4 regions of the Ferdinandcohnia sp. QZ13 genome follow, and region 3 is predicted to be linked to each of the others. Evidence: riboswitches for the same ligand, from Rfam matches in the RefSeq annotation. Region 3 holds a riboswitch; each other region holds the start of a gene.
What was found. A riboswitch is a leader RNA that binds a small molecule or an ion and turns the genes downstream of it on or off. The one in region 3 is predicted to bind S-adenosylmethionine.

Region 1 (3,153 bases), on a different contig from region 3:
TTAATTCTTCAATTAATTCATTTATTTCTTGATCGTTTTTTCCTGACATCATTAAGTACATTCTGAGATTGTCGATAAATGCCTCACTTTTTGTTGATAGCATATCCTTACCTCCCTTTCAGTAAATGGTTTACTGGTTTTGTAATTTGCTCCCATTCTTCGATAATAACTTCTAAAGCCTCATGCCCCTTTTCTGTCAAAAAATAATATTTCCGATTTGGTCCTGATTCGGAAGGGCGCATTTCTCCCCGGATAAGTCCATTCTTCTGGAGTCTCAATAAAATGGGATAAATGGTTCCTTCACTTACATCAGCTAACCCAATATTCAACAGTTTTTGTGAAAGCTCATACCCGTAGACTGTCTCTTTTTCAATGACAGCCAACACACATCCATCCAATACTCCCTTTAACAATTGGCTTCTTATTGACATTTCATCTTACTCCCTCCTCTAGTTTGTTATACAAGGTAGTGAACAAAAAAATAAAGTTATTCTTTGGTAGTTGGTTTAACAAGATAGTAGTTATAAAAAACAACTATCTTGTTATACAAAATAGTTGTTTTAAGTGTAAATTTATTTTATTTTTTTGTCAATCGTTTTTTTCACTTATTATTTTTCTCTTAATTACTTCTCGTCATACGCGTTAAGTGCGTTCACACTGTGCGCCAGCGCAGATCCTGCTTTTAATGCAATGGCAACGAAGATGGCTTCTGAAATTTCTTCCAAATCGGCTCCTGCTTTTTTAGCATTCTTCGTATGAAGGTCGATGCAGTAAGGACAACCTGTCGTATGTGCACAAGCAACTGCAATCAACTCTTTGTCCTTTTCTGTTAAGTTTTGCGCTTTGAGCGACTTACTGTCAAAATCTATAAATGCTTTAAATGCCTCTCCACTCAAGGCCGCAAATTCTTTCAGTCTAGCAAAATAGGATGCCTTATACAGCTCTTCATCGCCATTTCCATCATAAGCGTTGAGTGCATTCACTCCATGGGCTAAAGATGAACCAGCCTTTAATGCAGTCGCAACAAAAATAGCTTCTGCCACTTCCTCTTTCGTTGAGTCATTCTTTTTGGCATTACCAACATGTAACTCAATGCAATATGGACAACCTGTGATATGTGCGACCGCCACGGCTATCAGTTCTTTTTGTTTCACTGAAAGTCGACCCGCTGCTAAAGCTTGGCTATCAAATTTGATGAAAGATTGAAAGATCTCTGGAGCATATTGTTTCAATTCTGGAAGTCTTCCGAAGTATTCCTTTTTGTACAAGCTATCTGATTTTGTTACTGTCATTTTGCATCTCTCCCTTGGGTATTGGGTATTTTCCACAATTAAAATACGATTTTTCACATCAACTTACTTAGTTTTGTATAATGTGGATACCTAATGTTCGTTAAGTGAAACATATAAAATTCAAAAAAGCCTCTTCCGATGAGGAAGAGGCTTTTTGTACGTCCACACTCATCTTTCAAGCATTTGCTTGCTGGAATTAGCACCTTGATACAAATCGTAACGGTTGCTGCGGGATCAACGGACCAGGTTCCTCCCCCGACTCTTGATAAGAGAAAATCGTATTTAAGTTAGGAATTTATTATTTACTACCTTACATGAATGGACAAAAGCTTGTCAACAGAAATATTGGATTATTTCGAAAACATATCTCTCTATCGAGTTTCAAGATTTAACACTTATAGATTAATAGGCCACTCCTCTAAATCTTCCGCCATATCCCAAAACATGTATTCGTACATGCTTGTTTTGACCACAATTTCTTCAAGTGTTGCTAGTTCTCGTTCAGATTTTTCACTAGCCATTTCATTGAGAAGGGTTTTACAATCATCGGATAACTTCGTAAATTCATCGGATGCATACATTTTAACCCATTCTCCATAAAATTCATGTTCGATGGCTCCTGGCCATTTTACGAGCTCTTTTCCGATAAAATTATAACTCCATGCACAAGTAAGGACCGCTGCGACAACATTTTCAACACCCCCAAGATGGGCGACGTTCAGCATGTAGCTTGTGTAGGAAGTGGTAGTTGCTGCGGGCTTGGTGTCCTCAAGTTCTTCATGAGAGATACCAAATTTCGCAGCATATTGACGATGAAGATCCATCTCCACCTCAAGCGTACCATGTAAAAGATTTGCAAAAATGGACATTGTTTTTAAATCGGGAGCTTTTGCACTTCCTATCGCAAATAGACGGCTATACTCAATTAAATACACATAATCTTGTTTCATATAATGCTTAAATTTTTCCTTTTCCAACCAGCCCTCGCCTATCCCTTTGACAAAAGGATGTTCCAAATACGAATTCCATATCGGTTCTACTCGATTCCATAAACGATCTGTAAATAAATGACTCATTTTCATTTCCCCTCTCTACTTTTGACATTAGGGGAGATAAAAAAACAAAACCCATCACTAGTGACTAGGAATGGGTTCGGCAATATATCATCGTAAACACGACAAATACCAACTCCACTTCCCTACGCTAGTGTTACCTAGATCAGGTTCAAAGGGTCGATATTTCTATCTCTCAGCAAATACATGCTCCCCTAGTCGAATTGTTAGATTATTAAGTTACTATCTATTAGTTAAACATAGCCAGTGAAAATAAGCAAATGCTTGAAAGATTACCAGCCTTTCTATGTGCAAGCAAACAAAAAATACTCCTAGACGGAAGATTTCTTATTTCAAATTCGGATATCCTTGTTGTCTTAATGCCTCATATACCAATATCGCAGCTGTATTTGAAAGGTTAAGGGATCGAACATGTTGATTCATAGGAATTCTCAAAAAGTGATTTTTATGTTTTTCTAGTAAATCTTTTGGTAATCCAGTGGTTTCTTTTCCAAACATAAAATAATGTTCTTTTGAAACATCGCTGAAATCAAAGGCTGAATGTGTTTTTTCGCCAAACGTTTCAATATAGTAAAACTCACCTTGATTTCTCGAAAAAAAGTCATCTAATGAATCATAGTACGTGATATTTACAGAATGCCAGAAATCGAATCCCGCTCGTTTTATCATTTCTTCATCTGTTGAAAAGCCAAGTGGTCGGATTAAATGTAAGGCTGTATCCGTTGCCGCACAAGTACGTGCAATATTTCCGGTATTAGCCGGAATATCTGGTTGATAAAGTACAACAT
Region 2 (3,153 bases), on a different contig from region 3:
AATCCCAGCGTTGAAAAGTTGATTTGGACTTGGAATCGTTTGTTTTGCAATCGCACGGTCACCCACGATTTCCTTGAATTCAATAAAGTCTTTCACATGTGGGTGGTCAGGGTTAAATGAAATTTTCCCGATCACACGCACGTCATAGGCTTCTGTTTCTTCCCCTTTGAATTTAAATCCATGTTCCGGAACATAGCCCTCTACTCCGTTTAAGTGCTCTAAGAAATCTGTATGCCAAAATCTGCGGCGATATTCCCCATCTGTAACGGCTTGTAAGCCAATTTCGATTTGTTTATCAACACTCTTTTTAATTTCTTCTGTTTCAATTTCATGAAGTTCCTGTGCTGTAATGGTTCCTACTTGAAAATCCTTTCTAGCCTGATGAATTCTTTCTGGACGTAATAAACTTCCTACATGATCTGCGCGGAATGGTGCTTTTACTAATGTTGTTGTCATTTTATTTTTCTCTCCTTTTATTAATCTGTCATTATCTTAGGGACGCGGGCAGTTTCCTTATTCAAAGAACCCTCTGTCCACCTATGGCAAAATAGCAAATGAACGTACCGGAAACCCAGTTCCTTTTTCCGGCTTAGGACAAATATTAAATATTACTGCCCCCTTTGCCGGTACCTTATCTAGGTTAGTTAATAATTCTATTTGAAATGTATCTTGCTCAAGAACATAATATTCACCAATTAGTGAACCATTTTTCCTATAATCAATAGCTGCATCTGTATCAAACGTTTCATGGCCAACAGCTTTGATATTTCTTTCTTCAAATAAAAACTTTAGTGCCTCTATTCCCCAACCTGGAGCGTGACTATTGCCATCAGAATCTTTATTTTCAAATGCCTCTTTGTTTGGCCAGCGCTTGCTCCAGTCCGTTCTCAATGCAACAAAGGTACCTGCTTCAATTTCCCCATGTTCTTCTTCAAACTTCAGGATGTCATCAACACTTAAATTAAAATCATGATTCTCTTCTGCTTCCTTTGACTTATCAATTACAACAAGGGGGAGAACAAGTTCCTTTAACTCTAATTCCTCTAAATAACGTTGATTAGGAACAAAATGAATGGGTGCATCAATATGCGTTCCGTACTGTCCTGGAAAAGTAAAACTTTGTGCAAAAAAGCCATCCTCATGTGTAAAAAGTGTTTTAAATTCAGCATCATTAAAAGCTGAGAAATGGGGAGAATCCGGACCAAACGTATGTGTGAGATCAACCCATTCTTTACTTTTTAGGATCTCAAATGCCTTTAATAATTCATTTTCAGTTCTTACCGTCGACATACAATCACCTCAATTTATAATGGATATGCAAAAACCCTCTTCTTGAAAATAAGAAGAGGGTTGAAAAGACAAATGAAAGTGCCGCTCTTCTTATCTTCAAGCTTCTTGCTACTGGAATTGGCACAGTACTTTACCTAGTCTGTTGCCGAGGCTTCAAAGGGCCAGTCCCTCCACCTCTCTGGATAAGAAAATTTCGAATATATTTAATTATGTATTAAACATTAGACCAAAAAAAGTTCATTGTCAACTACAATGTTTTTTATAAAGTTCTATGACCTTCTTAATCTCTTCCAATTAATCTCACTAATGAAAGTTGACCCCAATATTAAGACTCCACCCACCATTTGAACAAAGCCCATATTCTCATTCAAAATGATAGCCGCCATGATCACAGCGGAAATGGGATCAATATAACTCATTACCGCGATTGTTTGCCCCTTTAATTTTTTCAACACTGAAAAATATAAAAGGTACGCAACCCCAGTATGAATAATTCCTACAATCAGTAATAGACTAATAGATTGCAGTCCCAAACCGGAGTAATTCAAGTTTTGAGTTCCGAGGATATATGGAAACAATACAATTGAGGCAGTTAATAGCTGCATAATTGTCGTTTCAAAATCTGATAGATCTTTAATAAATTTATTCATGAGAATCACACTTGTGTAGAAAGCCGCAGCCAATAATCCATACATAATACCAACAGAATGGGTATAAGCCCCAACGGCCACTCCACCTCCAGGATTAACGACCAAAAGCAATCCCAAAAATGCGAGAATAATACTGAGTCCCTTCATCCATGTCCATTTTTCCTTCAGTAAAAAAGGTGCCAAAATCATCACAAACACCGGGGCAAAATAATAACTAAGAGTGGCGTTGGCAATCGTTGTATACCGATATGACTCAAATAAAAAAATCCAATTAAAGCCTAATGCTGCCCCCGATAAAAGGAGTAAGATTAGGTTCTTCTTTGACGTTTTGAATGAAAACTTCTGCTTGACTAGAAAACTAGCACCAATTAAAAATAAACTACCAAATGCTCCCCTGAACAAAGCAACTTCGCTAGAGGACAAATCAATATTCTTCACAAACAAACCAATGCTACCAAAAATCAGCATCACAATAATAAAAATAAACTTTGCCTTCATAATCCTTCTCCTAATAGGTCATGGGAACACCTTGTCCCAATAAAAATTCGGGACAAGGTACCTGTCCCTCCGTCCCATTTTAATGTAAAAAACAGAAGACCTCAATAACGAGGTCTTCTGTTTTCATCATGTTAGATTGCTTTTTTTACATTGTCAGCTTTTTTATCTTCTTTTCCTGTATCTAAGAAGTTTAATAGCTCCTCAACTTCAGGTGAAACGGTAACACCTCTACGTTTATTGATGTAACCTCCCGCAAAGAATACAATTGTTGTTACGATTAATGGGAAAGCAGTTTCCACATCCGTAGGGATAATGTCGGTTAATTGTGTGATAGCAAAACCAACGATACCCGCTACGATAGAATAAATGGCTACTTTTCCATTGCTGTATTTAAACTTAGAGAATAAACCAAATAGTAAAGGTACTGCCATTGGACCAACTAATGCTGAGAACCAAGTTATTACGAGACCAAGTACACCACCAAAATGTTGTTGGTTAATACCAACAATCATGGTAATAACGGTAAACATAATTGTTAAACCACGTGCAACCCAAAGAGACTTTTTATCTACATTTTCTTTCATTTCTTTAAATTTCTTATTTAGAACTGGTAAGATATCACGTTGAACAACTGCTGTTAAAGCGTTAATATCAGATACAGTCATACCCATTGTACTTGCAAACATAGATGCTAAAACTAATCCAACTAGACCAG
Region 3 (3,153 bases):
TGGATGTCCTGCAATGCTAGGTACAATAATATTATCGATATTATCGATTTGGTAGGCAGCTCTTGTATTTTCCGTCAATGAATTGTCATCATAGTCAGCTATTCTTGATTCTTCATCAACAACCACATTTTCTAAAACTGAGCCAAAACGAATCGCATCAAAAATTTGCGGTTCCTTTTCACGTGAAAGATTGATGCATTTCGCATAGCAGCCACCTTCAATATTAAACACTCCAGAGCTAGACCAACCGTGCTCGTCATCTCCAATAAGTCGACGGTTTGGATCTGCCGATAGAGTTGTTTTTCCTGTTCCGGATAGACCAAAGAAAAGCGCAACGTCCCCTTCTTGACCTACATTAGCAGAACAGTGCATGGAAAGTATGTTTTGCTCAGGCAATACATAGTTCATCACCGAGAAAATTGATTTTTTAATTTCACCAGCATACTCTGTTCCTCCTATTAAAACCGTTCGTTTTTCAAAGGAAATAATGATGAAGGTTTCAGAACGTGTACCATCGACTTCAGGATCTGCCTTGAAATTAGGTGCACTAATAACTGTGAATTCAGGTTGATGTGTTTTTAAGTCTTCTTCAGTTGATCGAACAAACAATTGTTGGGAAAAAAGATTATGCCATGCATATTCGTTTATCACTTGGATTGGCATACGCACTTTTTTATCAGCACCTGCATACCCATTGAATACAAAAATTTCATCTTTTTCTTTCAAATATGAAAGCACCTTTGTGTAAAGGTTTTCAAATGCAGCTTCAGAAATTGGCTTATTCACCTTGCCCCAGTCAATTCTATCTTTCGTAGATGTTTCTTCCACGATGTATTTGTCTTCTGGTGATCTTCCTGTATATTTCCCAGTTGTTGCACACACAGCCCCAGTCGAAGTAAGAATTCCTTCTTGTCTAGCAAGTACTTTCTCAACTAAAATAGGAACAGATAGGTTTTGATGTACATTTTTTCCATTCACTAATGCTACTAGCTGCTCATTTGAAACTTCAACTGAATTCATGTAAAACCATCCTTTACCTTTTTTTATATAATCGAAATTTACAATTAGTATAACACATTAACGAAAATAGTCTATACTATTTACGTATTTTACGTAACATATCTATAAAAAGTGCGTACAGAATCAAAAATAGTCCGATATAATTCATGTGTTTGGATATATATCTTTTTCTTTAAAAAATTTGCCCCATTTTGATCGTTTTTTTTTCCGAATTTGGTTGACACGAAAAGGATGACTACGTTATGATAATTCATTGAACGGATACTCTCTTATCCCGAGCTGGCGGAGGGACAGGCCCGATGAAACCCGGCAACCATCACTTTTTACATATCAAGCGAGTTTTTTAGAATCCTATATATATGTAGGTTTCCATTGATAAAGGTGATAAGGTGCTAACCTGAGCAAGGTATGTCCTTGATCGATAAGAGTGAAAGGCGAGATAAATGATAATACCTTTCCTCAAAAAAGTAGGGAAGGTTTTTTATTTCTTTAATAAGAACTATGTTACTTATAGCGGTTATATGTGTTCACCACAGATAACTAGTCTACATATGCTGTATTAATGGTTGTTAATATAGGATAGAAAATCGTGAAGGTAACAATACTAAGGGAATGAGTACCGTATCAATGAATGTCAGAATTTGAGGATAACTTGATTCTGAATCCGAAAAAGGAGGAAGCGTTTGTGACAACTAGACGCCGTTTATTTACTTCTGAGTCTGTTACGGAAGGACATCCAGATAAAATCTGTGACCAAATTTCAGATTCTATTTTAGATGCCATTTTAGCAAATGATGCAAATGCACGCGTAGCGTGTGAAACTTCTGTTACAACAGGTCTTGTACTTGTTGCGGGAGAAATTACAACCTCTACATATGTAGATATCCCAAAGATTGTCCGTGAAACGATTAAAGAGATTGGTTATACCCGTGCAAAATACGGATTTGACTATGAAACTTGTGCTGTCTTAACATCAATCGATGAGCAATCTCCAGACATTGCGATGGGGGTTGATCAAGCATTAGAGGCTCGTGAAGGTCAAATGACAGACGAGCAAATCGAAGCAATTGGTGCAGGGGATCAAGGCTTAATGTTTGGTTATGCATGTAATGAAACAAAGGAGTTAATGCCTTTACCAATTTCGTTAGCTCATAAGCTTTCACGCCGTTTAACAAAAGTTCGTAAGGATGAGATTCTTCCATATTTACGTCCAGATGGTAAAACTCAGGTTACCGTTGAGTATGATGAGAATAATAATCCTGTCCGTATCGACACCATTGTTATTTCAACTCAACACCATCCGGAAATTACATTGGAACAAATTCAGCGAAATCTTAAAGAACATGTGATCAATCCAGTTGTTCCAAGTGAACTAATTGATGAAAATACGAAATACTTTATTAACCCAACTGGCCGCTTTGTAATTGGTGGTCCTCAAGGGGATGCTGGCTTAACAGGTCGCAAAATTATTGTTGATACGTATGGTGGTTATGCACGCCATGGCGGTGGTGCATTCTCAGGTAAGGATCCAACTAAGGTTGACCGTTCTGCTGCATATGCTGCACGTTATGTTGCGAAAAACCTCGTGGCAGCAGGATTAGCGGATAAGTGTGAAGTTCAGCTTGCGTACGCAATCGGTGTTGCTCAGCCAGTTTCTATTTCTGTTGATACTTTCGGTACAGGAACTGTATCTGAGGATGTTCTTGTAGAATTGGTTCGCAATAATTTTGATTTGCGTCCAGCGGGTATTATTAAAATGTTGGATCTTCGTCGTCCAATTTATAAACAAACAGCTGCATATGGTCACTTTGGTAGAAACGATCTTGATTTACCATGGGAGCGTACTGATAAAGCAGAAACTCTAAAGACACAAGCTGCAAAATAAGATAGAAAAGCTCGCCGATTTGGCGAGCTTTTTGTGTTCGCCCAGCATGGGCGAACTCTAACGGGTGAAAGTCCCGAGTGCGACCTTGTAGCGGTAAGCACATAGCTAAAAGCAAGGGTGTCCATGGAGACGTGGAATCTGAAGGAAGCTCACGGCAAACCTCCGGTCTGACGAACAGAAACCATATAGGAGGCAACGTATGAGGATAAGACTGCACAAGAAGTTAAAGTCCAATAGCTACAGTAATC
Region 4 (3,153 bases), on a different contig from region 3:
GTCACAACCTCCTTTTTCAAAATCTCCATCACATCAAAAAAGGAATGAAAGGATGAATGTTCAATCCCCAATTCTTCACATTTTTCAATTAAGAAATCTCTTGCAATGACCTTATCCGCTAGCTTTGCCGCCTGAAGATCGGTGATGGAATCGCCAATAACGATTTTATAATCATCTTGATTTGTGAGCTTTCGAATCAAGCTTGGCTTACAGCAGCCACACTCATTTGTGCACTCAACATCACACGTATATGGCCATAAGATTTTAATTCTATCATTCGAAAAATCAGATTGATTACAATAAATTTGCTCCTTAGCAATGAGACCCTCTAGCAATGGCTCAACAAAAAAGTCAATCCCACCACTTACAATGTAAAGCTGAATTCCTTGTTCTTTCGTGTATGCAACAAACTCTTTGAATCCATCACGAATTTCCGCATGGTTTAGAATGTAATTCGTTATCTCTCCCCTCCAGGCTGAGGGTAACAGAGAGAACATTTTACTCACACCCTCTTGTATCGGGATTTCCTGCGAGAGGACTTGATCCTTAATTTCCTCCCAACCAGCTGGAGCAAATTTTTTCATAATGGCTATTATGTTATCGGTATTTGTGATTGTGCCATCAAAATCACAGAAAATAATAGGTTTGTTCATCGCTGTACCTCTTTATATCCCCATAAATCAATTGCCTGTTTTAGCTCTGAATGATTTTGAGCGAATTCAACAAGCGTCTTTCCAGTCAAGACTGCATCGACTGCAGCATGAAATGCTTTGCCACCACCAATTGCACCGTTCGGATGCCCATGAACACCACCACCAGCATTAATTACACTGTGTTTCCCAAAATCATTGATAAGCAGTGGCACCAATCCTGGATGTATGCCGGCAGATGGTACCGGAAATGAAGGCTTAAATAATTCATCCGTTTTCGTTAATTCAGCTGCAATCGCCAATGTTTGTTCTCTTTCAAGAGCAACACTACCATATGGTGAAGGGAACAAGACAAGGTCAGCACCTGCATATCGTAGTAGTTTTCCAAGCAATAGTTGGTTTGAAAATCCGTAAAATTCAGACGGCGTGAGTGTACCACTAACAGCTGGATGAGCCATAATCGGAACTGAAACTTCTGGGTCCTCTGCTATGCCCTGAAGAACATCAAGTCCATATGCAAATACATTAAACAATAACAGGTCAGCACCAAGCTCTACAGCTTTTCTTGCTTTTTCTTTTAATTCAAAGGTTCTACCAGTTAAGTTCACGGCATAAAGGGCACGGTGACCGGTTTCAGCGTAAACCACCTCAAGCACTTTTTTACCTTCTGTGATTCGGTCTTCAAATGGAGTTAAAGGATTCTCAAAGAGTATTTCATCATCCTTAATGAGATGGACTCCACCAAGTGCCTGCTCACGAAGTTGTTCCTTGAGATACTCCATGTCTCTTCCAATTACTCCTTTAAAAATGCTCATCACCAGAGGTCTATCAAATACTCCAAGTTTTTCGCGGATGCCGTTTAATCCAAACTTTGGACCAGGAAAGGTAGCCTTCAATTCAGTTGAAAACTCCAAATCTAGCAACTTAACTTCCCCATCAAGTGATAGCTTCCCAAAGGTAGTGGTTAAAATCGCTGGTAAATCAGCACTAAAATTTGCACTTGGGTATGCAATTTTGATGATTCCTTTTTTCACTTGTTTTCCAAGATAATGACTTGCTCGATCGTCCACATCAAATTGTTCAACACTTATTACTTTTCCTTTATGTTTTTTAAGTTGTTCCTGTTCAAGTTTTGGCAAAGTCGTCCAAGAACCGACCGTTAAACCTAGTGCGATGCCTTCCGCTTTTTCCTCTAAGTTGTTACTCGTATCATGTACCAAATATGTAGCAATCACTTCACTCATGTTTAACCCTCATTTCAAACATACTAAAAATAAAAAACCTCTTCATAAGAAGAGGTTAGCAAACTAACATCTTCTTATCTCTCAGCGTAACGCTGCAAGAATTAGCACCGTGCTTACCTTTTCGTAAGTCGGTTGCCGGGCTTCATTGGGCTAGTCCCTCCGCCTGCTCTTAATAAGAAAATTGATTTTATATAGCATGTTGAGCCTCGTTTAAAAACGACCTCAACCTTTATTAAACTTAATTTAATTAGGATTATGACAGGAATTATTTTTCTTGTCAAACGTTTTTTATTATTTAAACAAATCCAACTTTTTAATTCGGTTTGCGGCTTCAACTAGTCGATCTTCGTCTGTTAAAAGACCAACCCGAACATAGCGGTCACCATATTCACCGAATCCAATTCCTGGTGCCACTGCAACATGAGCTTTTTCAAGTAAGAGATCAGCAAAGCTAACAGATGTGTATCCTTCAGGTACGGGTAGCCATGCGAAGAAAGAACCTTCAGGTGCTTTTACATCCCACCCAATGTCCTGAAGTGCACCGATGAAGGCGTTTCGTCTTGATTCGTACTTATCCACTAGTTCTTTTACACAGTCCTGTGACTCGGTTAGTGCTGTTGCTGCCGCTGCTTGAATTGGACTGAACAAACTAACATACATATGGTCTTGAATGAGATTTAGAGCTTCGATAACGCTTGGGTTTCCAACCGCAAAACCAACTCTCCATCCGGCCATGTTATATGTCTTTGAAAGTGTGTAAATTTCAATCCCGATATCCTTGGCCCCGTCTATTTCTAAGAAACTGATTGGTCTTTTCCCTTCAAATCCAATTGCACCATATGCAAAATCATGCACGACACAAATATCATGTTCTTTTGCAAAAGAAATGGTTTCTTCAAAAAATTCCTTTGTCGCTACAGCTCCGGTTGGGTTATTAGGATAATTTAAAAACATAACTTTTGCTTTTTCAAGCGTTTCTGATTCAAGTTCTGAGTAGTCAGGTAAAAAGGCATTTTCCGCTTTCAGTGGCATATATGCCATTTCGGCTCGAGCAAGTTCAACTCCTGACCAATAATCGGGATACCCAGGATCCGGAACTAACGCAATATCACCTGGATTTAATAGGCATTGTGGAATCTCAACTAATCCTGCCTTCCCTCCAAAAAGAATCGCAACCTCTGTATCTGGATCAAGTTCAACTCCGTATTCACGTTGATAAAATTCTGTTGCTGCCTTCTTTAAGAAAGAATGTCCACGAA

Region 1: linked by a shared signal. The riboswitch ahead of RGU12_RS00060 (carboxymuconolactone decarboxylase family protein) and the one ahead of metK (methionine adenosyltransferase) in region 3 are both predicted to bind S-adenosylmethionine.
Region 2: linked by a shared signal. The riboswitch ahead of RGU12_RS07300 (cyclase family protein) and the one ahead of metK (methionine adenosyltransferase) in region 3 are both predicted to bind S-adenosylmethionine.
Region 4: linked by a shared signal. The riboswitch ahead of mtnW (2,3-diketo-5-methylthiopentyl-1-phosphate enolase) and the one ahead of metK (methionine adenosyltransferase) in region 3 are both predicted to bind S-adenosylmethionine.

Annotation. Positions count from the first base shown of each region.
Region 1 covers NZ_JAVIVW010000001.1:11,396-14,548, reverse strand. The annotation lists gene RGU12_RS00070 (HAAS domain-containing protein) at 1-103, opposite strand, end outside; gene RGU12_RS00065 (PadR family transcriptional regulator) at 108-431, opposite strand; gene RGU12_RS00060 (carboxymuconolactone decarboxylase family protein) at 624-1,292, opposite strand; SAM riboswitch class I at 1,458-1,564, opposite strand; gene tenA (thiaminase II) at 1,688-2,368, opposite strand; TPP riboswitch at 2,471-2,571, opposite strand; gene trmL (tRNA (uridine(34)/cytosine(34)/5-carboxymethylaminomethyluridine(34)-2'-O)-methyltransferase TrmL) at 2,693-3,153, opposite strand, start outside.
Region 2 covers NZ_JAVIVW010000001.1:1,512,893-1,516,045, forward strand. The annotation lists gene RGU12_RS07295 (5-methyltetrahydropteroyltriglutamate--homocysteine S-methyltransferase) at 1-456, opposite strand, end outside; gene RGU12_RS07300 (cyclase family protein) at 538-1,290, opposite strand; SAM riboswitch class I at 1,378-1,479, opposite strand; gene RGU12_RS07305 (DMT family transporter) at 1,560-2,438, opposite strand; gene RGU12_RS07310 (sodium:solute symporter family protein) at 2,570-3,153, opposite strand, start outside.
Region 3 covers NZ_JAVIVW010000015.1:781,728-784,880, reverse strand. The annotation lists gene pckA (phosphoenolpyruvate carboxykinase (ATP)) at 1-1,020, opposite strand, end outside; SAM riboswitch class I at 1,287-1,448, shown strand; gene metK (methionine adenosyltransferase) at 1,706-2,905, shown strand.
Region 4 covers NZ_JAVIVW010000001.1:1,046,103-1,049,255, forward strand. The annotation lists gene RGU12_RS05065 (2-hydroxy-3-keto-5-methylthiopentenyl-1-phosphate phosphatase) at 1-653, opposite strand, end outside; gene mtnW (2,3-diketo-5-methylthiopentyl-1-phosphate enolase) at 650-1,894, opposite strand; SAM riboswitch class I at 1,966-2,073, opposite strand; gene RGU12_RS05075 (pyridoxal phosphate-dependent aminotransferase) at 2,186-3,153, opposite strand, start outside.